Regions from separate parts of the Bacillus sp. es.036 genome, predicted to be linked through region 2. Evidence: predicted binding sites of a transcription regulator. Region 2 holds the regulator's gene; the other holds the start of a gene.
The links. Region 2 encodes LexA, which represses DNA repair genes until DNA is damaged. Its sites were predicted from a motif close to CGAACATATGTTCG; they were not measured.
Positions count from the first base shown of each region.

Region 1 (15,890 bases), 1.7 Mb from region 2:
TGATCGTTGATTCCTTTACTGGACGTTTGATGGCGGGCCGCCGCTATAGTGATGGGCTTCATCAGGCGATTGAAGCAAAAGAAGGTTTAGTCATTCAGCGTGAAAGTATGACGCTTGCAACAATTACATTCCAAAACTACTTTAGAATGTATGAGAAGCTTTCTGGTATGACTGGTACAGCCAAAACGGAGGAAGAAGAATTCCGTAACATTTACAATATGAATGTTATTGCAATACCGACAAATAAACCAATTGCTCGAATGGATTATCCAGATCTTGTATACAAATCAACGAATGGTAAGTTCCAGGCCCTTGCTAGAGAAATTGAGGAGCGCCATAAAAAGGGACAACCTATTCTAGTTGGTACAGTTGCAGTTGAAACATCAGAGTTAATCTCACAATTTTTAAAGAAACGTGGGATTCCACATAACATCTTAAACGCAAAGAACCATGCGCGAGAAGCGGAGATTATTGAGTCTGCAGGCCAAAAAGGTTCTGTTACGATTGCAACGAACATGGCGGGGCGAGGAACAGACATCAAGCTTGGTGCTGGCGTATTAGATCTTGGTGGTCTTTTCATTCTAGGTACAGAACGTCATGAAAGTCGTAGAATTGATAACCAGCTGCGTGGACGTTCAGGTCGTCAAGGTGACCCTGGTGAATCTCGGTTCTACATTTCAATGGAAGATGAACTGATGAGAAGATTCGGTTCAGATAATATGATGAACATGATGAACCGCCTCGGAATGGAAGAGGACCAGCCGATTGAATCGAAGCTCGTATCGAGAGCTGTCGAATCAGCTCAAAAACGCGTTGAAGGAAACAACTATGATGCACGTAAACAGCTTCTTCAATACGATGATGTCATGAGACAGCAGCGTGAGATTATTTATGCTCAGCGTGCTGAAGTACTTGAATCAGATAATTTACGTGAGATTGTTGAAACAATGCTAACTTCTGTCATTTCGCGAATTGTAGATGCTCACACGGGTGATGAAGACATTCAAGAAGAGTGGGATCACCAGGCTATTCTTGATCATGCGAAAGGAATTTTCCTTCAGGAAGGTCAAGTGACGGTGAAAGATATTAAAGGCCTTGATAAGGAAGAAATCGTAGAACTTCTCGTTGAGAAAATGAAAGTAAACTACGATGAGAAAGAAGCGGAGTTTGAACCTGAACGCATGCGTGAATTCGAAAAAGTGATTCTTCTTCGCAGTGTGGATCGCAAATGGATGGATCACATTGATGCGATGGATCAATTGCGCCAGGGTATCCACCTAAGAGCTTACGGACAGAACGATCCCCTTCGTGAATACCAATTCGAAGGATACGAAATGTTCGAAGATATGGTTACTGAGATCGAAGAAGAAGTATCGACCTATATCATGAGAGCTCAAATTGAAAGCAATTTGAAGCGAGAAAAAGTAGCAGAAGGAAAAGCCGTAAATCCAAAAGAAGAAGCAAGTTCGAAGCCAAAACCTGTGAAGAAAAAACAGGACATTGGCCGAAACGACCCTTGCCCTTGTGGAAGTGGCAAGAAATATAAGAATTGTCACGGCAAAGCAGAATAATGCCGGGCAGGTGTTCAAAGCTGAACACCTGCCTATTCTATGTAAAATAACGAAAAACTTGAGGTGCAAACGATGGAAATGCATGAAATTAGAAGCGAACTAAATACAATCGAAACACGACTAAATGATTTTAGGGGGTCTCTTTGACCTCGAAAATAAGAGAGCCCGCATTGATGAACTAGATATTCAGATGACAGATCCAGACTTCTGGAATGACCAGAATGCTGCTCAAAAAGTGATCAACGAATCCAATACGTTAAAAGAAGCAGTGAATGAATTCGATTCTCTTCAAGAAAATTATGAGAACCTTGAAGTTTCTTATGAATTAGTGAAGGAAGAGAACGATCAGGAGCTTTTTGAAGATCTTGAAGTAGAAATTAAAGATCTAAAAAAAGCCGTGAATCAATTTGAATTAACGCTTCTCTTGAGTGAAGAGCATGATAAAAATAATGCTATTCTTGAACTTCACCCGGGCGCTGGTGGAACAGAATCTCAGGACTGGGCATCAATGCTCCTTCGGATGTACACACGTTATGGTGAGAAAAAAGGGTTTAAAGTGGAGACACTTGATTATCTTCCGGGCGATGAAGCGGGTGTGAAAAGCGTCACGCTAAACTTTAAAGGCCATAATGCTTACGGCTATTTAAAAGCTGAAAAAGGCGTTCATCGCCTTGTTCGTATTTCACCGTTTGACTCAAGTGGTCGACGTCACACGTCATTTGTTTCATGTGAAGTGATGCCTGAGTTTAACGATGAAATTGAAATTGATATTCGTACAGAAGATTTAAAAGTCGATACGTATCGTGCAAGTGGAGCTGGTGGACAGCACATTAATACGACAGACTCCGCGGTTCGAATTACGCATCTTCCAACAAATGTTGTTGTGAGTTGTCAGGGAGAACGCTCACAAATAAAAAACCGCGAACAAGCGATGAAAATGTTGAAAGCAAAGCTATATCAATTAAAAATTGAAGAACAAGAAGCGGAGCTTGACGAAATTCGAGGCGAGCAAAAAGAAATTGGTTGGGGTAGTCAAATTCGTTCATATGTTTTCCACCCCTATAGTATGGTGAAAGACCATCGTACAAATATGGAAGTCGGAAACACTCAATCTGTCATGGATGGGGATCTTGATCCGTTTATTGATGCGTTCTTGCGATCTCGTTTAAATGATCAAAATTAAGGAAAAGCCCTTCTGCCGAAAGAAGGGCTTTTTCCTATTTTAACAGGGAGTACTTGCAATGATGATTTGAAGGAAATGGGGCAAAGTAAGAGAGAATAGAAGAGCACTTCAACCTGATAACGCGCTGCTACAATGCGGTTTACACCCTATAAACCCGGTGATATACTACGAAAGGCTTTGGCTTATGGATAAGCAGTGACGAAAATCATAGAAGTAAGTGAGTGAGTAGAGTTATGATAGCAACGTTAGCGAAGTTTACAGCGAGAAAAGTTTCACCTTATCATAAGATACTGGAATATGTAAGCGTTATGGTTGGATCCGCGATCGTAGCGATCGCCTTTAATCTTTTCCTTCTTCCTAACAGTATTGCTTCTGGTGGAGTGAGTGGAATCAGTACAATTACAAAAGGAGTTTTTGATTGGAAACCAGCTTATGTCCAGTGGGCATTTAACATCCCTTTGTTTATTAGCGGCTTGATTTTTCTTGGTAAAAAATATGGTCCAAAAACATTGGTGGGAACACTCTTTCTTCCTTTTATCGTGAAGTTAACTGAAAATGTTGAACCAGCGACAACCGATCCCTTATTAGGTGCTCTGTTCGGTGGTTTAGGTGTTGGTGTTGGTTTAGGAATTGTGTTTAGAGGAAAAGCTTCAACAGGTGGGACAGATCTTGCCGCTCAGATCGTGAATAAGTATACGGGAGTTTCACTTGGTACGTGTGTCTTTATGATTGATGGACTGATCGTTGTAGCATCAGCATTTGTCTTTAGCCTTGAAGAAGCTCTTTATGCCCTGATTGCGATGTACTTAACAGGTAAAACGATTGATGTTGTTCAGCTGGGCCTTGGTTACTCAAAAATGGCCCTCATTATTTCAGATAAAGAAGAAGAGTTGCGAGAAGGAATCATTACTGTCATTGATCGAGGAGTAACGAGAATATCTGGTCAGGGTGGTTACACAAACGATAAACGACCAATTCTTATGGTGGTTGTAGCGCAAAATGAAGTTACAAAACTAAAAGAGCTAGTAAAAGGTGTTGATCCTTCAGCGTTTGTGATTGTTTCGAATGCAACGGAAGTGTTAGGAGAAGGTTTTAAAAGAGAATAACCCGGTAATAGTGTAGAAAACGAATGGAAAAGGGTGGAATTATGAAGAAATGGATCGGGATTTTATTTGCAGTTGTCTTACTTTTTAGCCTTGCAGCGTGTGGTGGAGGAAACAGTGAAAATGAAAGCAGTAATGACAGTTCTTCAAACAACACCTCAGAAAATGAAAATGCAGAAGAGTCGTCAGGGGAATATGATGCAACAGCTGCAGAAGCTACCTATCAAACGAATTGCTTGAGTTGTCATGGTGAAAACCTTCAAGGGAAAGTAGGGCCAAAGCTTTCAGACATAGGCTCTCGGTTATCAAAAGATGAAATCCTAGCCGTGATACAGAATGGGAAAGGCCAAATGCCAGGAAACATTCTAAGAGGAGATACAGAACAAGAAGAAAATTTAGCTTCTTGGCTAGCGGATATGAAATAATGGTAAAAAGCACTCGAATAGAGTGCTTTTTTAATACGCTATAATGCCAAATAATAACCTTTTTTTTACATACAACCATCCATCTATAATCACCCGAAATACGGAGCAAAATTGTGTGAGATTCTATTGATTATTAATGCATTATTGCAGAAGATGTCATATTGAGCGTTCTTGAAACAAAAATGTAATAAAAATTTGTCTTAAAATAGCGAATTTGTTTGTTATAATATCTTCAGATGTAAAGGAACTAATTCAAAAAACGAACTATCAATAAGAACCTTACTCCTAAGAATTTGCATCGAGAATTTAAGCAAGTAGGAAGTGGTACAATTTGATCGAAATGAAAGATGTTTGGAAAACGTATAACAATGGCATTAAAGCGATTAACGGAATTGATATTAAGATTGATAAAGGCGAGTTTGTTTACATAGTTGGGCCAAGTGGTGCTGGTAAATCAACCTTTATGAGAATGATGTACCGGGAAGAAAAGGCTACAAGTGGAACAATCGTTATTAATGGAAAAGACGTTGGCAAATTAAAGAATAAGCATGTGCCTAAGCTACGCCGCGAAATCGGCGTTGTTTTTCAGGATTTCAAGCTTTTACCAAGGCTAACGGTTTATGAGAACGTCGCTTTTGCTCTTGAAGTCATCGAAGAAAGCAAAGCAAATACGCGCAAGAGAGTCATGGAAACGTTGAGTCTCGTTAATTTGAAAAACAAAGCAAGATTCCTTCCGGACGAACTTTCTGGAGGAGAACAGCAGAGGGTTTCAATAGCAAGAGCGATCGTCAATAACCCTCACATTCTGCTTACAGATGAACCAACGGGGAATCTGGATCCAGAAACAGCATGGGGCATTATGGATATACTTGATCAAATCAACAATCGCGGTACAACTGTTATTATGGCAACCCATAATAAAGATATTGTGAATACATTCAGAAAACGTGTTATTGCAATTGATGGTGGTTTAGTAACCCGTGATGAAGCAAGAGGTGAATACGGGTATGAAAATTAAAACGTTTGGTCGACACGGAAAAGAAGGTTTTAAGAACCTTGGACGAAATGGCTGGATGACTTTCGCTTCTATTTCTGCAGTGACCGTTACGCTCCTTCTCGTTGGGGTATGTCTCGCGCTGCTTCTAAATTTAAATGCATTTGGAGATCAACTCGAAAGCGATGTCGAAATCAGTGCGTTCATTGATTTAACTGCGAAGCAAGACCAGCAGGATGAACTAAAGACGAGGATCGAAAACATTTCGGGAGTTGAATCGGTAACCTTTCAATCCAAAGAAGAAGGATTGGATAATTTAATTGACAACCTCGGAGATAATGGGGAAGTATTTGAATCGCTAAAAGATGAAAATCCTCTAAGCGATGCATTCTTAGTCAAAACCACAGATCCTCAAGACGTCAATGATGTGGCAGAACAAATTCAACAGCTAGATAATGTACAAGACGTTGAATTTGCTGAAGACACGGTTACTCGACTATTTAAAGTACTTGAAATTGCACGAAATGTTGGACTAGCGCTTGTCGTTGGATTACTATTTACAGCCATGTTCCTCATTTCTAACACAATTAAACTAACAATTGTTGCCAGAAGTCATGAAATTGAAATTATGAAACTAGTAGGGGCTACCAATTGGTTCATACGCTGGCCGTTTCTGGTAGAAGGTATTTTAATCGGGATCTTCGGTTCAATTATCCCAATAGGCATTTTAATCTATGGGTATTACTATTTAATTGAGTTAATAGCGAATCGTTTTCCGACTTTATTTATCGATTTACTACCGGTAACACCGTTTGTATATCAGCTATCTGGGTTGTTAATTGTCCTAGGTGTCATAATCGGCGTGTGGGGAAGTCTTACGTCAATGCGTAAATTCTTAAAAGTTTAAATGAAAAGAGTAACAGATAAATAGATTGATCTATTTTGGGGGAGGAACAAAGATTGAAGCATAAAATAATGGCAACAGCTCTAACAATAACGCTAGGATTAAGTGGACTATCAACTGCTGCACTTCCACAAACAGCTAGTGCGGAAAATCTCGATGATCAACTTAATAATGTTAAAGAAAAGCAGTCGTCAAATGAAAAAGAGTTGCAGAAAAAGGAATCTGAACTTGCTGATGTAAAAGCAGAGCAAGAAGACGTTCAAGCGGAAATTGAGAAGCTTAACAAAGAAGTCGCTGAAACTGACGAGAAAATCTCAGCGAAAGAGCAAGAGATTAAAGATACAAATACTGAAATTGATCAATTAAAAGAGGAAATTAAAGCATTGGAAGAACGTATTGCTGAACGTGATAAACTTCTGAAAGACCGCGTTCGTTCCATGCAACAAAACGGTGGCGGAACGGTTGACTATATGGAAGTGCTTCTTGGAGCAACAGATTTCAGTGATTTAGTAGAGCGCGTTCTTGCTCTAAATACGATTGCAGATCAAGATAAGAAAATTCTTGAAGAGCATAAAGCAGACAAGGAAGCCGTTGAAGAAAAGAAAGCTCAAGTGGAAGATAAGTTAGCTTCTCTTGAAGAAAATAAAGCAGAGCTTGAGGATCTTAAAGCAGAGCTTGATTCTAAAAAAGCACAAAAAGATAAGCTTATGAAGTCGCTTGAAGAAGAAGAAGGCGAACTTCATAACCACATGATGGACTTAAATGAAACGGCTGAAATTCTTTCTGCCCAAGAAACAGCTGTGAAACAAGAAATCAAACGTGCTGAAGAAGCAGCTCGTAAAGCTGAAGAAGAACGTAAAGCAGCTGCTAAAGCGGCAAAAGAAAAGGCTGAAGCAGAAGCAGCGGCCGCTGCAAAAGCTAAAAAAGAAGCTGCTTCAAGCTCAAGTAATTCCAGCAGTTCAAGTAACTCAAGCAGTTCTAACTCTGCACCGGCGCCAACACCAGCACCAGAACCGGCACCAGCACCATCAAGTAACGCATCATTCATTAAGCCTGCTGCAGGTCCAATTACATCTGGACTAGGACAACGTTGGGGCACTTATCATGCAGGAATTGATATTGCACAAGGTGGTCAAAATCCAGTCTCAGCTGCGGCAGATGGAACTGTCTTGAGATCTTATCACTCAGATTCATACGGTAATGTAGTGTTCATTACACATAGCATTAACGGACAAATGTACACGACTGTTTACGCTCATATGCAAAATCGTGCCGTATCGACTGGTCAATCTGTAAGTCAGGGAACATATCTTGGTACAATGGGTAACTCCGGACATTCTACTGGACAACATTTACACTTTGAAATTCACAAAGGTTCATGGAATTCTAGTAAGTCAAATGCCGTTGACCCAATGAACTACATTCGCTAAACTGATTATCTTGTTTTATCCATTTTTCTTTCCCCCTCACATTCTGAGATGGAAACATAATGAAAACAACTGAATCATATAGTACAATAAGATGAAAAGGCATCGCATCGTTATGATGGGGTGCCTTTTCCTTCAAATCAGAAGAGGTGAGTACAATGAATATACAGGGGAAAGTTGTGGCTTTACTTGTCTTGATCGCCCTGGTTATCGGTTCAGGTGGTACATATGCAGCCTTTACGCTATTTCAGGACGAGCCTGAAGGAAGCGCCAAATCTTTAACGCTTGGATCAGGAAATGAAATAGAGTCAGAAGAGCTAAAGAAAATTAATAAAGCTTATGAGTTGATTAAAGATCGCTATGTGAGCGATATTGATCAGAAAGATCTGTTAGATGGGGCCATTAAAGGAATGGTGGATACGCTAGAAGATCCTTATTCTGTTTATATGGATCCAAAGACAGCTGAGCAATTTAGTCAATCGCTTGGTTCCTCTTTTGAAGGAATTGGAGCAGAAGTGAATATGACGGATGGAAGAGTCACCATTGTATCCCCTTATAAGGACTCTCCAGCAGAAAAAGCAGGTCTTCGTCCAAACGATAAAATTATGACAATTGATGGCGAAAGCACTGAAGGACTGGATTTATATGATGCTGTTTTAAAAATACGTGGTGAAAAAGGAACGGTCGTTACACTTGGTGTTCTACGTCCTGGGGCTTCAGAAGTGATGACGGTGGAAGTGACTCGTGACGAAATTCCAATCGAAACAGTCCATGCGGACACCATCAAAGAAAATGGTAAGACAATCGGTGTGTTACAAGTAACGTCCTTTTCAGAAGATACTGCTAAAAGTTTCTCTAAAGAATTAGAAAAGCTCGAAGATCAGGGAATCGACGGTCTTGTCCTGGATGTTCGAAATAATCCGGGTGGTCTTTTGAATGTCGTTTCGGATATGGCTGAGGAGCTTATTCCGAATGATAAACCATATGTTCAAATAGAAGATCGAGAGGGTGAGAAGCAGGGATCTGTTTCTTCTCTTGAAGAGAAAAAAGACTATCCAATCGTAGGACTTATTGATCGTGGTAGTGCTTCAGCTGCTGAAATACTTGCTGGTGCGCTGAAAGAAGCGGGTGGCTATGATTTGGTCGGTGAGTCTTCATTTGGTAAAGGAACGGTTCAATCGACGGTCGACCTTGGAGATGGTAGCAACATTAAATTAACGATGTTTAAATGGTTAACGCCTGATGGTAATTGGATTCATAAAGAAGGAATTGAGCCTACAGTTGAGGCGAAACAGCCTGATTACTTCTATGTTAATCCATTATCTTCTGAAAAAACACTATCGTTTGATCAGAACAATGAACAAGTGGAATCTGCTCAAGTGATGTTAAAAGGACTTGGGTTTGAACCAGGTCGAACAGATGGATACTTCAGTGATAAAACAGTTACAGCTGTAAAAGCTTTTCAACGTTCGAACGATATAAATGTATCGGGTAAAATAGACGAAAAGACGGCTCAAAAACTTCAGGAGAATATTATTGATTCCATTCGCAATCCTGATAACGATGTGCAGCTCGAAACAGCAGTTGAGCTTCTTACGAAATAATCGTAAGAAGGAATTGAACGGTTGATGTCGAAGCTATTCCGCAGGAAAACCTGCGGAATTTTTTTCGAATTTCTCGGTTTGCAGTCGCTTTGCTCTGCATATTGATTTATGACTTCTAGATAAATAGGAACTTACGCATGGAGGATTACTAAATGGACACTTTTGGCCTATCTATACTTAAAGGGATAATAAGCTTTTTTCTACATCCCCTCACGTATATCACAATCATCGGAGCATTTTTTCTTGGGAGGTCACGAGTGAAACGTGACCGCAGAGATTTTCATACGAGAGTGCACGATGTGCTGGATGACGTCGTGTTTGCTGTTGTACCTTGTTTAATCATTGGAGCTGCATTTTTCATCCTTAATCTTTTCTTAGGTCTAACAGTTCCTTTCAGTACGACGATCGCCATGAGCATCGCTGCATTGTTACTTTTAATAACAGGACAAATTCGGTTTTTGTCTCCAGCTTTTGTTATGATTCTTCCGGTTTTTGCGGCGTTGTTTTATACGCCACGTGATCTTGGTAACAGCACCCTGAATAGGATGCAAGAAGGGATTGGGTCTGTTTCTCTTGTAGCGCTCGCCCTTTTAGTTGGGCTTCTAGTCTTTATCGAAGGGTACTTAATTGCTACGAACGCCGGGAAGCAGACATCTCCAAGACTTGTTGAAAGTAAGCGTGGTAAGATTGTAGGATCACATGAAATGCAGAGATTATGGCTTTTACCATTGTTTCTTTTTCTTCCGGTAGGTAATGTTGAATCTCTTTCTTGGTGGCCGCTTCTGGATTTCGGTAACGAGACCTATGCCTTTCTTCTCCTTCCGTTCCCAATTGGTTTTCGAAAACTTATTCACCATGCGCTACCGCTTCCTGAAATGAAAACTAACGGTAGACAAGTTGCTCTTCTTGGCGCTGGAACGGTGATCCTTGGTATGATCAGTTATTTTCTGGACAACGAGTGGGTCGCTTTAACTGCGATTGGCTTAGTCATGGTAGGACGAGCTGGCATATTACTTCTTCATCGTGGTAAAAACAAGCCCGCCTATTTTAATGAGCGAAATGAAGGATTAGTCATTTTAGGAATCCTTCCTGGGTCTCCAGCCGATCAAATGAGTTTACAGGTTGGTGAAGTGATTTCAAAAGTAAATGGTCTTTCATTAGGGAAAGGCGTCGACTTTTATACAGCACTTCAACGGAATGCCGCTTTTTGTAAATTAGAGGTTCTCGACATTAATGGAGAGATAAGGTTCGAACAAAAAGCACTTTATAACAATACGCATCATGAACTTGGTTTATTGTTCGTAAAAGAAAATCGCTTTGAGGATCAGGAAGAAGCTCAATAACATTGATTGAAAAAGAAGAAGGCATCTGCCTTCTTCTTTTTTTTTCTGCAAAACGTAAGCTAAACCTCCTTTTTGAAAAAAAGTCTGATTAACTATGCCATTTTGTTATAGGGTCTATTCAAGAAATATATGGAAGAGTCAGAATCGACTGAACACCTGCATGGTTGCGTTTACACCGATTTCGACAGTCTTGTTTGTTCAGAAATCACTTGCTACAATTTGATCATTCTTAACGTAAAGGAGCATGTCACAATGACTGGAGAAACTCAGCTACAGCAACAATTGATGGATCTCAATGCGAGAGAAATGAAGTTGCTTCAAAAGTTTGAAATAGAGCGTGAAACGATTATGAGTCAAATGAACGGCAGCACTTCGGTAGTAACAGAAGCCCCAACAAAGGAAGTCGTGAAAATCTTGGAACGGTCTCAAGTCGGTATGGGACCTCTTTACCTCTCGGATTTACTCGAAAAGCATTATGGGATTACGATTTCAAAGTCATCACTTTTTAACATTCTCATGATGTTAGCTGAATCTACAGAATACCCAATTAGTCGTATTAGCGAAAAATGCTTTAAATATAATACCAAAGTCATTTAGTCATAAAGCGGTCTTTTCCAATTATCTTTTTCAAAAAAAGAGCGGCTTTATAAAGAAAGAAAAGGTGATTAGAATGAACAATGAATTAGAAAATAGCCACATGAAGTCAACGAATGAGTCTAGGACGGCGAAAGCGACAGTCGTTAACCCAACTCATACGAATATTCACGGAACGTTATTTGGAGGTCAATTAATGGCGTTTATTGATGATGTTGCTCTTATTTCAGCAACTCGTCATTCAAGAAGACCTTGTGTGACAGCTTCAACCGATTCGGTTGATTTTCTTCACCCAATTCACCAGGGAGACATCGTATGTCTTGAATCAATGGTAACGTGGACACATAAAACATCAATGGAAGTTTTTGTGAAAGCTATTGCGGAGAAAATGTTCACCGGTGAACGTCATGTTTGTGCAACAGCGCTTCTAACATTTGTTGCTCTTGATGAAGAAGGGAACCCGGTTGAAGTACCTGGTGTTTATCCTGAAACGGAAGAAGAAAAATTCTTGAATGAAACAGCTGCTGAACGTAAAGAACTTCGTAGAGGAAGAAAGGGCGAAAGTCGAAAATTAGCGCGTGAATTCGGAACGCCAAAACCGTGGGATGCTACTCAATTTACTGGGGTGTAAAGACTAAAACGCGAATCAGCCTCATCGAGTTAAAAGAGAGAATTCCTTACTCATCATAGCTTTCTCTCCCTATCTTGTTGTAAGATGGGGAGAGAAGTGTTTAGAGAGAGGGGAACTCATCCATATGCAAGGAATATTAATTGCTTTATTAGTTCCATCGATAATTATGGTCGTGTTTACACGAGTAACATATAACACATACGTTAGCTTTGGATTAACCATTTTATTTATGTGGGCTGTATTCGGTGGTATTGACCATCCCATTCACCTTATTTTATTAACCGTACTGTCTTCGCTCGTAGGTTTTTATTTTTCGATGCAAACCCAAAAAAAGAATAAGAAAAAAATGAAGTAGCGTCTATTCAAAAAAGAATAGGCGCTTCTTTTTCGTCCAATACTGGTAAAGAAATAGACCCATTAACGTCATAATGTATCCGATAAGAATGAGGAGGCCAGGAATTGTTTGGTGAAGTAGCTTTAATACAATACTAATCATTGTAAAAAAATAAAGTACGCCAAGTAATTTCTTCATCATTTTTTCAGGAAAAGAAGCTGTTACGCTTGCGCCAAATCGCGCCCCAATTAATGCCCCAATCACAAGAATAGTAGCAAGCGTAATCGGGATCGAGACCGTTTGTATGTAAGAGAAAAAACCTGTCGATACAATGAAGAAGATTGACGTAAGCGATGTACCAACGGCTAGTTGGGCTGGTATACCTAATACACTTATTAATAACGGTACCATCACGAAGCCACCTCCAACGCCAAGAATTGAAGAAACAAATCCGCCTAGTAAGCCGATTAGAATTGGTCCAAGAGGGGAAAAGGTAGTAGTACTTCTATTTTCAGCGTTTTTGTTAGCTTCGAACAGCATGGATATTGAAAAATACCCTAAAAGAAGGATATATAATAGGGAGATAGCCGCATCATCTAGTCCTTCTTTAGTGAGATAGAGGACAAGTGGCTTAGCGAGCTGAGTTCCAATCATGCCACTAATTGATAGAAATAGTGTAGTTTTTAATATGAATTTCTTACTTTGTATATAGGTTAAAGCTCCAGAAATCGATGTACTCATACTGTAAAGTAAACTGATTGTGATGGCGGTTGAAGGCGAATACCCAAGAAGTAGAAGGATAGGCGTAAGAAGAAATCCACCGCCCACCCCGAAAAATCCCGAGATCGCTCCAATGGCTAAGCCTGTTGGTAAAGCCCATAAAAGCAGCAATAACAATGATAAAACCCCTTTTTAGTAAAGCTAGTTAAACAGTAGACAGAAGCTGAATCACTCTGTCCACCTTTAACAGCATACAGGAGTTTCATCTCAAGAGAAAGTTAGTGAAAAAACGCGAATGTCAGTTCGCTTTAATTGAAGTTTTGCCTAACATCTGTGTTATAATAAATCACAGGAAAGATAGGAACGGAGGCGAAGATGGTGGAGAAAAAGTTTGAGTTGGTATCGGATTATGAGCCTCAAGGTGACCAGCCAGAAGCAATCAAGAAGCTCGTGAAAGGTGTTCAACAAAATGAACGTCATCAAACGTTGCTTGGTGCAACCGGAACTGGTAAAACGTTTACGATGTCAAACGTGATTCAAGAGGTGAATAAACCTACCCTTATTATTGCGCACAATAAAACGCTGGCGGGACAGTTATATAGCGAATTTAAAGAGTACTTCCCACATAATGCAGTGGAATACTTCGTCAGCTATTATGATTACTATCAGCCGGAAGCTTACATACCTCAATCCGATACATTTATTGAAAAAGATGCAAGTATTAATGATGAAATTGATAAGCTTCGCCACTCAGCAACATCCAGTTTATTTGAGCGAAATGATGTTATTATCGTAGCGAGTGTTTCTTGTATTTATGGTCTCGGTAATCCAGAAGAATACAAGAGCTTAGTGCTATCCCTTCGAAAAGGAATGGAGAAAGATCGCGATCAGTTACTGCGGGATATGGTCGATATTCAATATGCACGCAATGATATTAATTTTACACGCGGGACATTTCGCGTTCGAGGAGACGTTGTAGAAATTTTCCCAGCATCGCGTGATGAGCACTGCATTCGCATTGAATTTTTTGGGGACGAAATTGATCGTATTACGGAAGTGAATTCGTTAACGGGTGAGATTCTTGGGGAGCGAGAGCACGTAGCGATTTTCCCAGCATCTCACTTCGTAACCCGTGAAGAAAAGTTAAAAATCGCTATCCAGCGAATTGAAGCTGAGCTTGAAGAAAGGCTTAAAGTTCTAAATGACGAAGGAAAACTTCTGGAAGCACAGCGTCTAGAGCAGCGAACAAGGTATGATATTGAAATGATGGCGGAAATGGGATTCTGTTCAGGAATTGAAAACTATTCAAGACATTTAACGCTTCGTGAAGCGGGAGCAACGCCATATACGTTGATGGACTACTTCCCAGAAGACTTCTTAATTATGGTCGATGAGTCTCATGTTACGCTTCCTCAAGTAAGAGGCATGTATAACGGTGACCAGGCGAGAAAAGGTGTGCTGGTCGATCACGGCTTCCGACTACCTTCTGCGAAAGATAACCGCCCCCTTCGATTTGAAGAGTTTGAAGAGAAAGCTCATCAGTTTGTCTATGTATCAGCAACGCCCGGTCCATATGAAGGCGAGCATTCGACGCAAGTTGTGGAACAGATTATTCGTCCAACTGGGCTTCTTGATCCTACGATTGAAATGCGTCCAATCGAAGGTCAGATTGATGATCTACTAGATGAAATTAATCAGCGGTCGGCCCGTAATGAACGTGTGCTTGTTACCACCCTCACGAAAAAGATGTCAGAAGACTTAACGGATTATTTACTTGAAATGGGGGTAAAGGTTCGTTACCTGCACTCTGAAATAAAAACGCTTGAACGAATTGAGATTATACGTGATTTACGCTTAGGGGTATTTGATGTATTAGTGGGAATTAACCTTCTTAGAGAGGGACTCGATATTCCTGAAGTGTCACTTGTCGCCATTTTGGATGCGGATAAGGAAGGTTTCTTGAGATCGGAACGTTCCTTAATTCAAACGATTGGCCGTGCCGCTCGTAATTCCAGCGGACATGTTATTTTATATGCTAATAAAGTGACGAATTCGATGGAAATTGCGATGAATGAAACAAGTCGCCGTCGCGAAATTCAACAAGAATACAACACCAAGTACGGTATTACTCCAACGACAATTAAGAAAAAAGTTCGTGAAGGTATCCGAGCCACTATTACGGCTGAAGAAGGCGAAGAATATACAGTACCTAAGCCAGGTAAGATGAACAAGCAAGAACGTGCAAAAGTGATTGAAAATGTAGAAAAAGAAATGAAGGATGCTGCGCGAGACCTTAATTTCGAGCGCGCTGCTGAACTTCGTGACCTATTATTAGAGCTTAAAGCGGAAGGATGACGAACAAATGGCAAACGATGAGATCGTCGTCAAAGGGGCCAGAGCCCATAATTTAAAAAACATTGATGTGACGATTCCGAGAGATAAACTTGTGGTGGTTACAGGTTTATCAGGATCGGGAAAATCCTCCCTTGCTTTCGATACAATTTATGCAGAGGGACAGCGTCGCTATGTTGAATCTTTATCAGCTTATGCAAGGCAGTTTCTTGGTCAAATGGATAAGCCGGACGTAGACGCCATTGAAGGGCTTTCACCAGCGATTTCAATTGATCAGAAAACCACAAGTCGTAACCCGCGATCAACAGTAGGAACGGTAACCGAAATCTATGATTACCTTCGCCTGTTATTTGCAAGAATTGGTCGACCAGTTTGTCCCCGTCACGGCGTTGAAATCACATCACAAACCATTGAGCAAATGGTCGATCGTATCCTTGCTTATGAAGAGCGTACGAAGCTACAAATCCTATCGCCTGTCGTCTCAGGACGTAAAGGTGAACATGTGAAAGTGCTTGAAGATATTAAGAAGCAGGGCTATGTTCGCGTTCGTGTCGACGGTGAAATGATGGAAGTAGCTGACGAAATCACATTAGAAAAAAACAAGAAGCATTCAATCGAAGTTGTTATTGACCGGATTGTTGTAAAAGATGGCGTTCAATCAAGACTAGCAGATTCCTTGGAAACGGCTCTTAATCTCGGTGGTGG
Region 1 is NZ_PDIZ01000001.1:2,911,983-2,927,872, reverse strand. Features, by position in the region: gene secA (preprotein translocase subunit SecA) at 1-1,571, shown strand, start outside; one part of gene prfB (peptide chain release factor 2) at 1,644-1,715, shown strand; one part of gene prfB (peptide chain release factor 2) at 1,717-2,754, shown strand; gene ATG70_RS14930 (YitT family protein) at 3,063-3,860, shown strand; gene ATG70_RS14925 (c-type cytochrome) at 3,902-4,282, shown strand; gene ftsE (cell division ATP-binding protein FtsE) at 4,614-5,300, shown strand; gene ftsX (permease-like cell division protein FtsX) at 5,290-6,183, shown strand; gene ATG70_RS14910 (murein hydrolase activator EnvC family protein) at 6,237-7,610, shown strand; gene ATG70_RS14905 (S41 family peptidase) at 7,772-9,211, shown strand; gene ATG70_RS14900 (PDZ domain-containing protein) at 9,469-10,554, shown strand; gene ATG70_RS14895 (hypothetical protein) at 10,807-11,151, shown strand; gene ATG70_RS14890 (acyl-CoA thioesterase) at 11,225-11,779, shown strand; gene ATG70_RS14885 (DUF2198 family protein) at 11,904-12,134, shown strand; gene ATG70_RS14880 (sulfite exporter TauE/SafE family protein) at 12,138-13,010, opposite strand; gene uvrB (excinuclease ABC subunit UvrB) at 13,212-15,188, shown strand; gene uvrA (excinuclease ABC subunit UvrA) at 15,196-15,890, shown strand, end outside.
Region 1: uvrB (excinuclease ABC subunit UvrB) is a predicted target of LexA. The motif match lies at 13,126-13,139, and genes of this name have one in related genera.

Region 2 (15,890 bases):
CGACATAGCGAACGTGCCATGGCTCATATTGATATCCGGTAATATCCTCTTTCCCTTTTAAGTAACGAACAATGAAGCCATATTCATGCGCATGCTCCGCTACCCACTTCCCTTCTGGTGTGTTACCAAACTCTTCAGTAAGAGAGCTTCCAAGGGAAGGTGTGCTAATATCCATCGTTAATCCCGTCTGATGTTCACTCTGTCCCGCCTGTGCACTTACCTGGTTCGCTACTTCTTCTCCACGCTGCTCAGCATTATAAGCAAAAATAGCTTCCTGGCGCTCATAGGAGCGATAACCTGAAACAGCTTTTAACTCATAGCCATCTTCTTTTGCACCTTTAAACATTTGTTCAAGCGCTCTGGCAGCTTCTTCTACCATCAAACGCTTCGGATCACCTTCAGGGGCATATGTAGAGACGTCTGGTTCCACAAGATTTTTCGGAACAAAGTCAGAAGGTAGATTACGTTCTTTATTAGCAACAACATAAATGCTGTCTGGATTTGTGACCGTTTGATTCTCACCATTTTTCTCGACTGTTTCAGCCATCGTCGGATAGGCTGCTGCTCTCTCTTTATCGTCACTTTGTTGATCCTGCTCTTTATTGCTCTCTTGATTTTCTTTCTGGCTATCGTTCTCTTGATTATCGCTGGCATTTCCATAATTAGTTGTGGAGTTGTTATTCGTTTGTCCACCGTTCTCCGCTTGATTCTGCGGCTCGTTAGACGTTTGCTCTTCATCTCCAGCCTGACATCCGGCTAAAAGCGCAAACGAAAGTCCAGTTGCTACTACTAACTTTTTCATTGTCATGTAAACACTTCCTGATTTTTTATAGTCTAATCTATCATACCATCACACCAATTAGACCCGTCAACCAAAATTACTCCATACAAAAAGCACTCTGCTAACAGAGTGCCATTACGCTATTTATCGTTGTTCGTCATTTGACTATTCATAGCCTTCATCATCTGATTAATCTTCTTCTGAGAAGGTTTCTGCCCCATTTGCATCATCATTACACGAAGCATGTTTTCATTAATAGGGGGATTCTTCTTTAAATAGTCCATCATATATTTGCGGGCAATAAAAAAGCCAAGTGCTACTCCAGCAATCAACGCTAGCACGCCCACAAGCGTGTACATCCACCACATTCTAGATTTCCTCCTTATTCTTTCTCTTCCAATAGTGTACTACAACCCGTAATGATTATACAATAACGTCTACTAAAATAGTAGGAGTTTGTTCAAACTAGTTTCTGCTGTTTGATCGGGTTAAGCCATCCATATCGACCAGATTGGAAGTCAATCGCGAAGAAAGAAGGAGTTAATTTTCGAATCACCTCAAAAAAGACTGTTTCAACTTCAGTACCACCAGTCGCATAGACATTCACTTTCTCTTTTCTCACAAACAAAGAAGCATCGCTTTTTGATTGATTTATACTTAACCGGTGCCCTTCGTTTTTGTATTCGTACGTCCGGAACGCCCCTAGTTCGCTGACAAGATAAGTGTTTAGCTCCTCTTCTGCAATGGGCTCAGTAATAAAGGAAACCTGCTTATCGAGAAGGTCTTTCTCATCCACCTGGATCGCTCGCTTTCTTTCAAGGAAAAGGTGATACAAAAGATGTTCTTTGCCAGCATATTGAGCGGCGATGTGTTGTTTAACAAAATACATTTCATAATGCCTCATACCACTTCCCCCTTATCAGAGAACAAATCATATAAAAAACAGTATACTGCACCTTCTCTAAAAGGATTGTCTATACTTGGAGCGTCACATCACTAGTTTTGTCGAATTCAAAAAAGGACCTGTACTATAACATAGATGTTATAGTACAGGTCCTTGACTGCTATGCCATACTCGGCAGGTCACAAAGAACGCCACCGTTGCTTTCATCATAATCTAATTTCATTCGATCAACAAACCACTGATCATCCGGTCGAACAAAGTAAGTAACGCCCCCAATTTCTTGCTTATAATCATCATATGAAGGCCGGTCAGACATGACTCCAAGGGAAAAACCACCGCTGTCCCCACTTCCTGCATAACGCACAAACAATCTTAGACAATCACCATGACCAAGTTCCATTTCGTTTTTGTAAAACTCAGCTGCAGAATCAGTTACAACAAACATCTTATCCGCCCTCTCCGTTTTTGTATTAGTACATCTTGTTATAGTACAGTATAACGAATATTTGAAAAATTGCAACCATAAAAATAGCCTAATTTTGCTAAATGCAAAATTAGGCTATTTTTTACTGAAGAAAGCCGCGATTTTTCTTGCTTTCTTTTAATTTTTCAGGCGTTACGTCTGTGCCTTCTTCATCCACAACTTTGATGGAGTGAAGCTGGTTACTAAAAGAAGAACGAAGGCTTGCCAGATATTCCTGACGAAGATCTTTTTGTTCTTTTTTCTCAGCATCTGTTAAAGATGACTCTTTTGATTTACGAGATAGCTCGTTAATTCGTTGAATTTTATCTTGAGAAAGCATGTAAAAAAGCTCCTTTACTGCAACTTGTACGTTCTATGCTAACGCATCTTTTTACCATAGACAAGTTTAGTGCTTCTCACTCTGTTCGTCAACATATTCCTTATAGCGTCTATGTACCGTAGCTTTTGATGCATGGTGACCAAAACCTTTAAGCGTTGCTGCAATCTCATGGAACGTTAAGCCACGATTACGAAGATTAACAATTTCTTCGATCGGTACTTCAACACGGTCTCTTCCACCGTTATTTTGATGACTTAAATTTCGCTGCGGTCGATAGCCTTCTTTCACCGCCTTATCCATACCGCGTTTGATTTTCAAGTTGTGAAGCTTTCGCTGAAATTCTTCGACAATACTTACAATTTCAAGCACCATTGAATCAGCTTCCGATAATTGAAGTTCTCCATTTTGATTTACCGTATAAATGGTTCCGCCGTATTTGTGAACGGCATGAAGAAGAGCAATTTTAGCGTTCCCTCGTCCAAGTCTTGTTTCATCTTGAATGAGCAATGCTTCGACTTGCCCTTCTTTTAACAAATCCAGTACCTCGAGTATGCCATCGCGATCAATGTCATACCCGCTGTGTTTTTCTTCAATCATTCGGTGAACGGTAAAACCTGACTGTGATGCAAAACGTTGCAATTCTTCTTTTTGCCTTGCAAGAGACGACTCCTGCGCTTCTTTTTTTGTGCTTACTCGGCAATAAATAACGGCGTTCATTCTTTATTCTGTACCCCCAAGTGCGGTAGCGTTCGCTTCAACAGGGATGATGAGAGTATCTCCTGCTGTAATTCGATTAGCATCTATGCGATTAGCGTCTTCAACCCAGCTAACAAATTTCTGATCAGACAATTCATGTGCGGAACGATATTCATCAGCAATTTCTAAAACCGTATCACCGTGCTCCAGTTGAATCGTTGTATACCGATCATACTCCTCAGCTGCAGCTGTTCGCAAAGATACGAACACAATAATTAACACAGCTACAAAAGATATAATGACAAGAAAATCAATTCCAGACAAGCCCCCAGCTTGCTTTCTCATCCCAATCACCCCATATACGAATATTTGTTCTGTTTTTAGTATAATCAGAACCCCTGTTCGTGTCAACTAGTAACTTCGAACTTATGTTTGTATGCGAACAAAAATTCTGGTATACTAGTAACAAATAGATAGATTGGAACGAGGTGCCAGAAATATGAAACTATCAAAGCGTCAGCAGGACATTCTGGACTTTATTAAAGTCGAAGTAAAACAAAAAGGTTATCCACCGTCTGTTAGAGAAATCGGCGAAGCCGTTGGACTTGCTTCAAGCTCAACTGTCCATGGCCACCTGGCAAGACTCGAGAAAAAAGGTTATATCAGAAGAGACCCAACAAAGCCAAGAGCCATTGAAGTGTTGGGCCTTGATGAAGCGATCGACATCCCACGTCAGCACACGGTTAATGTTCCTGTCATTGGTAAAGTAACAGCTGGTCAACCAATCACAGCGATTGAAAATGTTGAAGAGTACTTCCCTCTTCCGGAGCAGTTCGCTCAGGATGAAGAGCATACATTCATTCTTGTCATCGAAGGGGATAGTATGATTGAAGCTGGTATTTATAACGGTGATATGGTTATCGTGAAGCAGCAACCAACTGCAAATAACGGAGACATCGTTGTTGCGATGACGGACGATGGCGAAGCAACGGTAAAACGTTTCTTTAAAGAAAGCAACTACTTCCGACTTCAGCCGGAAAACTCATCGATGGAACCAATCATTCTTGATAATGTTTCGATCCTTGGTAAAGTGGTTGGTGTTTTCCGCTCAATCCACTAGAAGCGCAAATTGCGCTTCTTTTTTTTATGATCGATTACTACTTGAAGGTCGCTCTCTTAATCGTAACGAGACAATCCACATCTTCATAACTTGTGATGATAGTAAGATGATGAGGTGATTGTAATGGTACAAAAAGAAGTTCAAGAACTTTTAAACACACTGATTCAAATTGAACACATTTCAACCACGCTATATTTAGCGATGTCTGCTTACTTGGATCGAAAGAATTATACTGGAATGGCCAGTTGGTTAAGAATTCAATCTGATGAAGAACGAACGCATCTTCTTACTCTAATTAATTACTTAGCCGGTAAAGATGGCGTTGTTAAATTAGGTGCTCTCCCAGAACAATCGACAGACTTTGGAACGCCGCTCGAAACGTTCCAGCAAGTTTTAGAACACGAACAGTATGTTACGAATTCTTATCGTCAGGCTTATAACTACATCAAAAAAATTGATCCGCAAACGGCCGTCATCGTTCAGGATTTCCTACGCGAACAGATTGACGAAGAAGCACAGGCACTTACGATTGTCGAAAGGCTGAAATTAGCAGGAGATAACACGTCCGCACTCTTACTGATCGATCAAGAACTTGGTCAGAGGCAGCCAGGATAAAATTTCTACTTAAAACCTACAAAAGACCCCAACCTTCATAAGTAAGAAGGTGAGGTCTTTTTATTTTACTTATGTTTTTTGTAATAATCGCTTCATGGGAGAAGTGAACCGCCTGCTCTGCGGACTCTTTTTCACTAGTACAATCAGCAATCGATTTAACGGTTTTTCTTCCTTGCTTGTGATTTCTGCTGCAATCAGCTTTGCATTAATCGGTACAACTAGGGCACCAATTCGTTGAACAGCATAATAAATAAAGAGAAACTCTTTCGTATTCGGCATATAAAGAACCACTTTATCTCCTCGATCGATGACATGCGATCGTAGGGAGGAAGCTAACTAATTGACTACCGTATCCCACTCACTTTAAGATATTCTCTTTCCATTCGATACAATCGCTTCATGATTAGGAAGCCCTCTCGCCTGCATAGACAGCATTTCTGATACATTCATTCCTTCCCCCTCTTTTAATTTCGCTTCACAACTTTCAAGATACCAGGTCATTTCTTAGCATAAGTTAATTATTTACTCCACCGATAGTGAATTAAATTTACTTTTACTCCGTTCAATAGCACTTCATCTGGATCTGTAGAGATGTATGTAAAACCATTATTTTCAAGTACTTTTTGTGAAGCAAGATTGTCTTTCGTTGTCCTAGCGGAGATGTGCTTAATCTTATTTTGATGATAGACCTCATCTAGTACTCGCTTGACACCTAATGTAGCCATACCTTTACCAGACTGATTTTCACTAATTCTGTAGCCAAGCTCGACGCTCTGGTTAGAGTGATTAAAATCAACTAAATTAATTCTTCCTATAATCGTGCCATTTTCATCTCTTACAAGATAAAAGGTCGATAAACCCAGAGATTGCTCAGTTATTAATTGTACGAGCTTATCGTTAAACGTCTCAAACTTATAATAATCCTCACCACGATCTGGGACCATCTTATTGAAAAAGCTTCTGTTTGCGACCTCAAAGTGAAACAATGATTCCGCATCACTTTCTTGAAGTCTATGTATTCTAACTTCCATCTTGTTTTCCCCCATGCTAAATCATTTGTTATAAAAGAACTTTACCGATCATGAATCGATCCATGCAGTGATCAAAATTCCTCCAAGGAGCAAAGCTAAGAACACTGTGACAATCAGAGCCAGTTTAATGTTTTTTGGCATATAATTACTTACACCCTTTCAGCCAAACAACAGATTAAGTCTTGTTTTCAGTTTTGAAGGTGTACTTAGTAAAATAAGCACCGAGTAAGAGAAAAACCATCATCGCAACCCAGTTGATCATTCCCATGAAATCAAACCAGTAAGCTAAAAGGTTCACGATCGCAATGAGAAAGAGAAACATTGGTGTTAAGGCACTTCTTATACCGGTCAAACCAGCCGCTTTTCTTTTACGAAAAACGATAAATGTGGCTATAATTAAGGCTGTAACCGTTATAATTGTTAAGATAACAGGTGTCATTTGCGCTCTCCTCCTTTTTAACGTGGTGTCCGCTTTACGTAATTTTGGTGTAAGCAGTTTCAATATAATAAATCATTTTTATCTTCACCATTGATTTTAACATATTATTCCATTCCCGATTCCAACTACAAATTTAAAAGTTAGGTATCGATTAAGTTTAAATCCCTTCTGTATTCATTAATACAACTCTCCAGCCATCAGGATCTTCAATCGTTAATCCTTTCTTTTTCCAATACACATTTTCTGGTTCTACCTCCCTATGCCCCATTTGTTGAAGCCTTTCTGCTACGCTTTTCAGCTCTTCTCCATTTGGAATATAGAAAACAATCAAGTTATCAGCAGTAGGAGCAGGGCAAGGGCTACCTTCTTCATGTGACGTGAACTCTAGTTGATAGGATAGTTGTGGTAAACCATATACCACGCCCGTATATCCTTCATGTCCTGTGAATTCAGCTACTCGCTGCAAACCTAATCCATGTTCGTAAAACTGAATAATCTTATCAAATTGATCGGTCGGCCTAGCTATTCGAACTTGAACTGCGTTAAAATCTTGAAATTTCATCGTCGTTCCCTCCAATTACTATATATAAGCACGATACTTCCAAAAATCTAATTGAGACATACTTATATTTTAAGCTTTCTTCAGCGTCATAGCGCTAGTACAATGAATGAACTTCTCTACGACTTTAGGATGAAATTAGGAAATAATTCATATAAAAAAGCCGAAGCACCCTAAAGTGAACTTCAGCTTCCGATTAAAATAGGACTCCATTGAACAATCGAGAATCCACTTCTAATTCTTCAATATGAATACTTCCCCATCAAATAACTTTTTGAAAAGTACAACCCTCCAAAGAATAGCGCAAGAACGATGTAGGCCGGTAGCAAGTGAATAAACGTCGTGTAGCCAATCATGATGTGTACATAAATTCCTGCTACAAACGCAGGTAAACCTCCTATAAGAAACATCCACCATAGCCAGGTATTCCCCGATTGGAAGCCCCAGAGAGCAGACATTAGCACTAACAATCCAACGCTCATCATCGCTCCTCCGAATCCAGCACGGTCGTGGGCGATGACAGAGATCAACCGATCATTGAATGAGTGAATCAGATCCGCTGGCATGCAGATGTATTGTAAATCCGTTGGCACAAATACCCCTGCCACACCAATTCCAGAAATAATCACTCCACCAAGAACAAATGAAAATCCAAGCATAACAAAACAAAATTGCCCCATAATGCCTTTACGCCATGCCAGGTCATTTCGACGGTTGCGTGATTTCGGCGTCCTCTTTATCCCTTTCGTTTTCACATATCCTCTCAAGTAAAAGGGTAATAGTATAATCCAAAACAGCAAGTGTAGCCAATCGAAGTAGCCATAGCCAATGAAAAGCAAGATACCTAGAAAACCGATAATTGCCGCAATATCAATCGCCTGCTTCGCCCACAGCAAACCGTTTTTAACTCCGTAATAAGACAACGTCATATAAACAATGCCACCAGAAATCATCGTTCCAGCTAACGTCATTCGGTCATGTGCCATAAACCATAAGAGTCGTTCATTAAAGAGCAGAAGCTCCTCACGAGTTAGCTGCATGAAGCTTTCATCATAAGGTAAAACAATCGAAGTGAGACTTAACACTAAAGCAATCAAGCCACCAATCATGATGAATAATCCAAACAAGAAGTAGTCTTTCCATCCACTAAGTTCTTCTTGAAATGCGCTCTCATCGTTGATCGCTTCATAAATTCTCTTAGGCAAGCCTGGCCCAACTTCGACATATTCACCCGATAGGAACAACAAATCAGCACCATGATTTAATAGCTGTACAGCATCATCTGGCTCTTTCACTCCACCCACGGTCACCAGTCTTAATGAAGGATATTCATTTTGACAATAGACAATCGCTTCCTTATGTATCGCAAGATTTGCCAACGTATCCAAACCTTGCACTTCATCAATCACAACACCCGTTATGTATGGAAAAATAGAATGCAAGTCAGCCTTTTCAATTTGATTACCTGGCACGCGAATATAAATGCTTTTCCATTCTCGAATGGACCTCAGCACATCCATATTCGTAAAATCGATTTCACTATAATCAATTTCATAAACACCGTTATAAGGTTTTAAAGCTCTAGCGATCTCAATTAGCTCAGCGTTTGTACCGCTTAACTGGAACATAGCGGGCTGAACCAGCTTGGATTGACCTAACCGTTGAAGGGTCTTTACAAGACCCGCTCTCTCTCCCTGTTTAGAAAGAGCAATACTTCCATTCTGAAGCCTTGTTGGTTTTGTGTATTTTTCAGATGGCTCTTTCGTAATCGGACCAATTTCAATACAGCCAAACCCTAAGTGGCTAAATCCTTTTAAACCAGAAAGTCTGGGATCAATTTTGCTAGATAGCCCCACACAGCCTGGAAAAGTAATGTCCTCGATCTTAACCATCAGCTCATCGGAAACCTCTTCTCTGCCTAAAAAGTGAATGAGATGCTGTCCACCTGGAAGTGAAGCAATACAATTCATGGACTGATGTATAAACTCTCGTGAAAATTCGGGACACCATTTTGATAGAAAAGGTTTAAATATCACATGATAGGACCAGTCGGGCATATGATCTCCCTTTCTAGTTTACATAATTTAATTATAGTTTACTAAGTTGCGAAATAAGGTGTATTCTGAGGCGCAGTCTTTTTCATTAGTTTATATTTTTTTATAATAAATCAGTCATTAACACAATGAAAAGAATGACTGCTGTAACAATGTATGTATTGGCTATTTTTTTATTTTGTTTTTCTTCTCTAATTTTTTCTATTCCAAATAACAGAAACATAACAAACAAAAATGATATAAAGACTTGACTAGAAATCGCGTTAGGAAAAATAAAAAAATGAGAGAAAGCCATTCCTATTGCTACGATTGCCAATAACAAATTCACTTTTCTTAAAAGAGTCAAAGAAATCACGCCTTTCTAATGAATCGTTCTTTAACTAGTCAGCGGCACTGTTTTTTTATATTTATTGTAAGGAACTAGGAATTTTACTTTCTAAGAAAAAATGTTTGAATGAAGTAGTCCACTTTGTAAGATGGATCATTGTTTGATGCGCTAGATTAAAAGTTTCAACTATCTTGCACCTTCAACCGTAGCATTATCATTTATTCACGAATCATATTTGATATGAACCACAATTCCCTGTTCATGATTCCCAAACTTAGGACCAAACAAATTCATTCCACCACTATTGACAGCATCTTCTTTTATCCCTAATCGAAAGGCAATGTAAGGGTAGTTAGACAACTGAAAATCATCAATCGTTTGATCAGATATTTTCTCACCATCTATATAACAACCACTCTTATTCAGTTTCCAATGCTTTAGCAACCCATACTGCGTTAAATTGGTTCGCCACCATTCAGGTGTTAACTGACCTCTCTCTCCACCAAAGTCACCTGGTGAGGTCCACGTTCCAACTTCTTCATGATTCACCCATGCCGTTATATCAGATGGCCAATCTAGTTTGTGATTGGGCGCTTCTGAACAAATTTCAGCACTTATTTCTAACTCACTTGCTCTAAAGCCATAAGGAATGCGGTTTGGAAAGCGATACTCCACATACCCATCTTTAAAATACAGGAGCTGTGCCTGCTTTCGATCTGGTTCATAAAAGGAACGAGGATCATCCTGCATTCCGATAAAACCCTTCTCATCTACAATTCCACAATTCGGTACCACATGGCAGTCGAGATAATCCCCTATTGGCATTTCGTAGGTGACTTGTTGCTCTTCCTTTTTTTCATCCGAACTATATAAATCAACGACAATGCGATCATAATTCATCGCACTCACTTTTTGGGTTCCTCTTCCCGGTACTAGCTCGGTGGCAATGAGAGCAACATCTTCTAATTTACTAACATGTGAAGCAGTTGTCGAAAAAGGCAATCCAAGCTTTTCTGCTAAATCGTTCACATTATATGGTTTGTCACTTAGCAACTTAAGAATTTGCACTCTTGTTTGATTTGCAAGAGCTTTATTAATTGGCACCATGTTATCAAAAGATAGCTGTAACTTTTTCAAATGACTCAGACCTCCCTCTTTTATTCCTAGGACCAATTATAACAAACTATCGACATAACAGTAGTAGCCCCCTACTAAGGGAGCTACTACTGTTATGGAACTTATTCTATTGCTCTCTCAATTTTCTTTCGTGCAGTTTTTCAACAATTACATTGTACTCGTCTTCTGTATAAGAGTAAAAATACATCACAATTAATCTTATAAGTGAACCTAGTGCAGGTAATAGCGCGATAACGAAAAACATCATATCAAGTGTAAAATCAGTTTGAGCCTCATTAGGACGATAGTTAATCCATGTTAAGATCAGCCCAGTCGCACCACCCGCAATCGCTACAGATAGTTTCCCTGTAAAGGTTTGTCCAGAGAAGATGATTGCTTCATTTCGTTTCCCAGTTTTCAATTCGGTATATTCGATTGTTTCTGCTAGCATCGAGGAAATTAATGGCCCCGTTGCCGTGTAAAGGAGCATGGTGATCGCGATAAATACAAAGGAAACAAATACACTGGAGTAACCAACAGTAAACCAGATGACACGGATGACAATATCAAGGGCAACAATCGTCATGAGCATATGCTTCTTCTTGAATCGCTTTGCTAGCGTTGGGATAATGAAAAACCCGATACAGCTAGCTAAACTAATAATACCGAAAATGGACATGAGTGAAGCGCTTCCAAGATTGTATGTGAAAAAGAAAACGTTTAAGGCTTGAGTAATATTCATAAAAACGTTGCAAAAGAAAACGACTAATACGGCGAACATTGGTTTGTTTGCTTTGATGGCACGTGCTGCATCAGAGAGCTTTACTTTTGTCTTAGGAGCTTTGACTCGTTCCTTCGTATTTTTAAATCCATTCAGCATGATCGGTAGCGCAAAAACCATGAGCACCACTGTTGCAAGGAAGTACCCCTGCCCCATATCGTCTCCACCCAGCCACTCAGCAAGGGGGACAAATAAGACTGGCGATAAAGCAATACCGGCGAAAACGCCCATATTCGCAAACGTAATTAATTTCGTGCGCTGCTGTGCATCCTGACTCATCACAGAGGAGAGCGACCAGTACGGTACATCCGAAACGGTATAAATCATACCCCAAAGGATATACGTGCCACCCGCATAAATTAACTTGGCAGTTGGACTTAGTCCATCTAAGGGGAGAAAACAGACAATCGTGATGATCGCAACGAAAAACGGCATGACCTTTAAATAAGGTCGAAACTTTCCGTGTCTTGAATGAAGCGTGTCCATCACAGAAGCCATCATCGGATCATTAATTGCATCCCACGTTCTGGCAATAAGGAAAATTATACTTGCTGCTGCAGCGGATATTCCTAAAATGTCGGTATAGAAAAAGAGAATATAAGATCCTACCAATCCAAAGCTAATACACTGCCCAAACCCATATCCAAAATAAGAAGCAAATTCTTTCGGTCGGATATCCTCTTTCGTTTCGATATTAGGTGAAGCATACTTTCTCGCTGTTTCCATCGTTTATTCCCCCTCTATTATTCAAAGATAAAACCGTTGGACTGCCTGGATAATAAGATCTTCTTAATTTTTTTTGGATCAAATTTATAGTCATGATGATGATCAAGAAGTCCATTCACTTCCTGCTCTACATCTGTCAGCTGGGTATAGCAAAAACCTTGAATGCTGTCATTCTCCATAATCACTTTTGTTAGTTCTTCCAAACGATGGAGTACCTCTTCCTCCGTTTGAGGGCGACTACCATAGCCCCACTCAACATCGCTCTGTTCATTACCATAAGCTATACCGCCATATTCACTGATCATGATCGGTTCCCCTCGGTATGCATAGCCTTTCGCATAATTTTGCTTCCGGCTTGTTTTCGAAGGACTACCATTTACAAAATCCATCTTTTCATAGCTATTTCTTAAAGATTCCGCATCAGAATTGTAATCATGTATCGTCAAGATATCGGTTAGCGTATGTTCCCATCCATCATTTCCTACTACAAGGCGACTCGGATCCTGAGCCTTTGTCTGATAATAGAGAGCGTTTACAAATGCCTGCTGATCTTCTCGGTGGTAGATTTCATTCACGCCCCAAGATTCATTCATAAGGGTATAAATAATAACCGACGGATGGTTATAATGTTTTTGCACCATCTCTCTCGTTTCATTCATCATGCGAAACATCGACGTGCTACTAAACTTAAAACTACTTGGCATCTCAGCCCACACGACTAAACCTAATTCGTCACAAAGAGCTAAGTACCGTCTGTCCGCAATTGTTTGATGGCGTCGAACACCGTTGAACCCCATCTCCTTCACTTTAAGAAGGTCAGACTCCATCTGTTCATAATTCCCGGTCATCAACGAATCGTTATAATAGCCCTGATCGAGAATTAGTTTTTGGTAAAAAGTATCTCTGTTAAGTAGAATCCGACCTTCCTGAACTTCAATACTCCTCATCCCAAAATAACTTTCGACCGTATCCACAATCTCTTGATCGACAAATAGTTGAAACGTAACATCATACAGATTCGGTGTATCTGGCGTCCAATAAAAGACGCGAAAATCAGCTTGGTCCGATTCAACGTTGGCGGTGAGCTCTACACTCGTTTGATTTTCTTTCACCCATACGCCTACGGTATCGATCCACTCCCCTTTAAAATAAACGTTTGCCTCGAAGTAAGCTTTTTTCTTTTGACGTGGTAGACTCGCTTCAATCGAAAGTCTCCCTTCTTCTACTCGAGGCGTCATCTTAACATCCTCAATATACTGAAAAGGCACTTCCTCAAGCCAAACGGATTGCCAAATACCTGTCGTTCTTGAATACCAGCATAAAAAGTTGTCACCTTTCCACGACTGTTTCCCAACCGGCTGCTCCACACTATTGCGATCTTCCACCCGAACGACGATCGTGTTCTCACCGTTACAGATGGCATTCGAGATGGAAAAGCTAAATGGGGTATGGCCACCCTCATGCTCACCAATAAATTCTCCATTCACCCAAACTTTGGTGTGATAATCAACGGCTTCAAAATGCAGCAAAAGTTTTTTATTAGTGTCTTTCTCCCAATGAAATTCACGCTTGTACCAAACCACTTCATGGTTTTCATCTACCTCAATGCCGGATTTTTTACTCTGGTAAGCGTAAGGTATTTGAATCGTTTGCGTTAAATCTTTCTTTTGATTAAACAATTTTTCGGGTTCTCCACGATCTTCATCATCAAATTCAAACTGCCATTCTCCATTTAAGTCGTACCATGCCGTTCGCTTAAACTGAGGTCGAGGATACTCTTCTTCCGTACTCGCACGTTTTTGTAAAACATATGTGGTCTTGATCGCCATGCCGCCTTCCTCCTCTAATGCACCCTCATAAGTAAGGGCTTTCATTAATTATTTTCTATTATTACATAATTATAAGTTTCATTACAACTAAAATAGTAATAAAAAGCGAAATATTTTTAAAATAGTGAGAGCTTTACCTCCAAAACAGACAAAAACAGAAGCAGTTTACGCAAGTGATTTAAAAATATTTTGACTACTCAAATAAGCGCTCACATTAGAAAGTGAGCGCTTAAACGGAAAACCAACTATGGGTGTCATAGTAATCATGACCTCTTCTAACAAGTGGGCACAACCTATATCATTTTTTATTTAAAATCTGCTGTCCATAATATTGACTCAGTGCGATCCCAAGAAAAATACCTATCGACGGTGCCCATTCGAATACGAAACCATTTAGAAGAAAAACAATTAAAACAGCCAGTATTCCAGCCAAAACCGCATAGAAAAACGACTTCCTCTTCATTCAACGGCACCTCCAGATAATATAGCATTTAAGAAGAGACATTTTCACGTTCTTTTATGTAATTTTGATACGCTTCTTTTGCTCGATCTGGTTTAGGAGTAATCCGTGAGATTCTTCGATGCATGTCATGAAGTAAATACACCCCTCTAAACAAACATCCCGCTACTAATCCAAACGCCACAATTCCTCCTACAAGTGGACCTAGCATGATTAAAATAAATCCTAAAATCATCGCTAATACAATCGCTAACAGTAAATACAAATAACCACTCCAAAGACTCGTTTTTCCACTTTTCTAAGAAAAATGATTGTACTAATATACGATACCATATTTTTACCATTTATTTAGAAACGTTTTTACCTTAAACAAAAAGCCATCTAAGATGCAACATGCGCATTTATAGAATGGCTTTTCTCTATTGATAAGTTGGATTAAACTTTCTTAACGCGATAATGTAGCTGGGCAAACTGTCCATACTGGCGCACATCGGTTAATTCAAGATCGTGTTTAACGTCGCTTTTCTGAAACAGTGGAATCCCTTTTCCGATTAGTGCCGGAGCAAGCGAGATAATAAATTCATCAATCAAATTTTTCTCAAGAAATTCATGAACGAGTACACCACCACCGATGAGCCAGATCGTTCCACCACCCTGCTCGTTTAATCGTTCAATGAGTGACGTCGGATCTTCCGATGTATAGGTCACATCTTCTGTGTTTTCTCTTGATTGAGTTGTATACACGTAGGATATTTTCCCTTGATACGGATTTACTCCGTTCTCCTGTTCCATCACCCAGTCATACGTACGACGACCCATAATCATGGTGTCCACATCTTTCATGAACTCCTCATAACCCGCGTCACCTTCTGGTTCAACTTTAAAAAGCCAGTCGAGTGAGTCATCTTCCGTTGCAACGTAGCCGTCAACGCTTGTCGCGATGTAAACAGATACTTTCCTTTTTGACATTGAATTACTCCTTCTTAAATTTTTTCCACTACCCTATTATAGGCTGTTCTTTACCATTTATTAAATCACTTATCATCAGTTTGTGCTCGGTAAAAAGTTGATCCGGAAGCGCATCTAGTGAAAAAAATGCTGTCTCGAACGATTCTTCACTTCCGCGCAGTTCTCCATCAAAATCGTGACAGCGAAAGAGGATTTGAACAGGTGAAACCTGATCGCCATTATCAAACGTTTTCTCTTTATCGGGACCTGAGTAGATACCAAAGAGTGACATCTCTTTTAGCACAAGTCCAGTCTCTTCCAACACTTCTCTTCTTGCCGTTTCCTGTACTGATTCGTTAAAGTCCATAAACCCACCAGGCAATCCTCATGACTCATTATCAGTACGAAGCTGCAGCAAAAGGCGATTCTCATCATCAAAAACCATTGCTCCCGCGACGACCATAATCACTTTCTCGTGACCTACCATGGAACGTAGGTGCTGTATGTAATCCATGAATAACCTCCATTCCATACCTATGTACTTACAACTATATTCATATTTGAAGCGGCTGTAAATGAGCATAAAAGAATTGTGGTACTTCTATTCCATAGAAAAAAGCCAGTGCGCCGGGCACTGGCTTTGGATTTATTTGAATGATTTCACGCCTAAATAATGGTCTTTCCAAAAGTCGTAGCTAAG
Region 2 is NZ_PDIZ01000001.1:1,209,106-1,224,995, reverse strand. Features, by position in the region: gene ATG70_RS06315 (M15 family metallopeptidase) at 1-808, opposite strand, end outside; gene ATG70_RS06310 (YneF family protein) at 922-1,149, opposite strand; gene sirA (sporulation inhibitor of replication protein SirA) at 1,242-1,685, opposite strand; gene ATG70_RS06300 (HesB/YadR/YfhF family protein) at 1,846-2,130, opposite strand; gene ATG70_RS06295 (DUF896 domain-containing protein) at 2,252-2,488, opposite strand; gene ATG70_RS06290 (YneB family resolvase-like protein) at 2,555-3,205, opposite strand; gene yneA (cell division suppressor protein YneA) at 3,209-3,529, opposite strand; gene lexA (transcriptional repressor LexA) at 3,684-4,304, shown strand; gene ATG70_RS06275 (ferritin) at 4,428-4,919, shown strand; partial or broken gene ATG70_RS06270 (AMP-binding protein) at 4,989-5,243, opposite strand; gene ATG70_RS06265 (GNAT family N-acetyltransferase) at 5,438-5,950, opposite strand; gene ATG70_RS06260 (hypothetical protein) at 6,126-6,389, opposite strand; gene ATG70_RS06255 (VOC family protein) at 6,547-6,951, opposite strand; gene ATG70_RS06250 (dihydroorotate dehydrogenase) at 7,191-9,005, opposite strand; gene ATG70_RS06245 (hypothetical protein) at 9,106-9,318, opposite strand; gene ATG70_RS06240 (ArsR/SmtB family transcription factor) at 9,553-10,467, opposite strand; gene ATG70_RS06235 (MFS transporter) at 10,574-11,953, opposite strand; gene ATG70_RS06230 (glycoside hydrolase family 2 protein) at 11,971-13,782, opposite strand; gene ATG70_RS22410 (hypothetical protein) at 14,081-14,245, opposite strand; gene ATG70_RS06225 (hypothetical protein) at 14,274-14,507, opposite strand; gene ATG70_RS06220 (dihydrofolate reductase family protein) at 14,678-15,211, opposite strand; gene ATG70_RS06215 (NUDIX domain-containing protein) at 15,240-15,572, opposite strand; gene ATG70_RS22920 (hypothetical protein) at 15,576-15,704, opposite strand; gene ATG70_RS06210 (C40 family peptidase) at 15,837-15,890, opposite strand, start outside.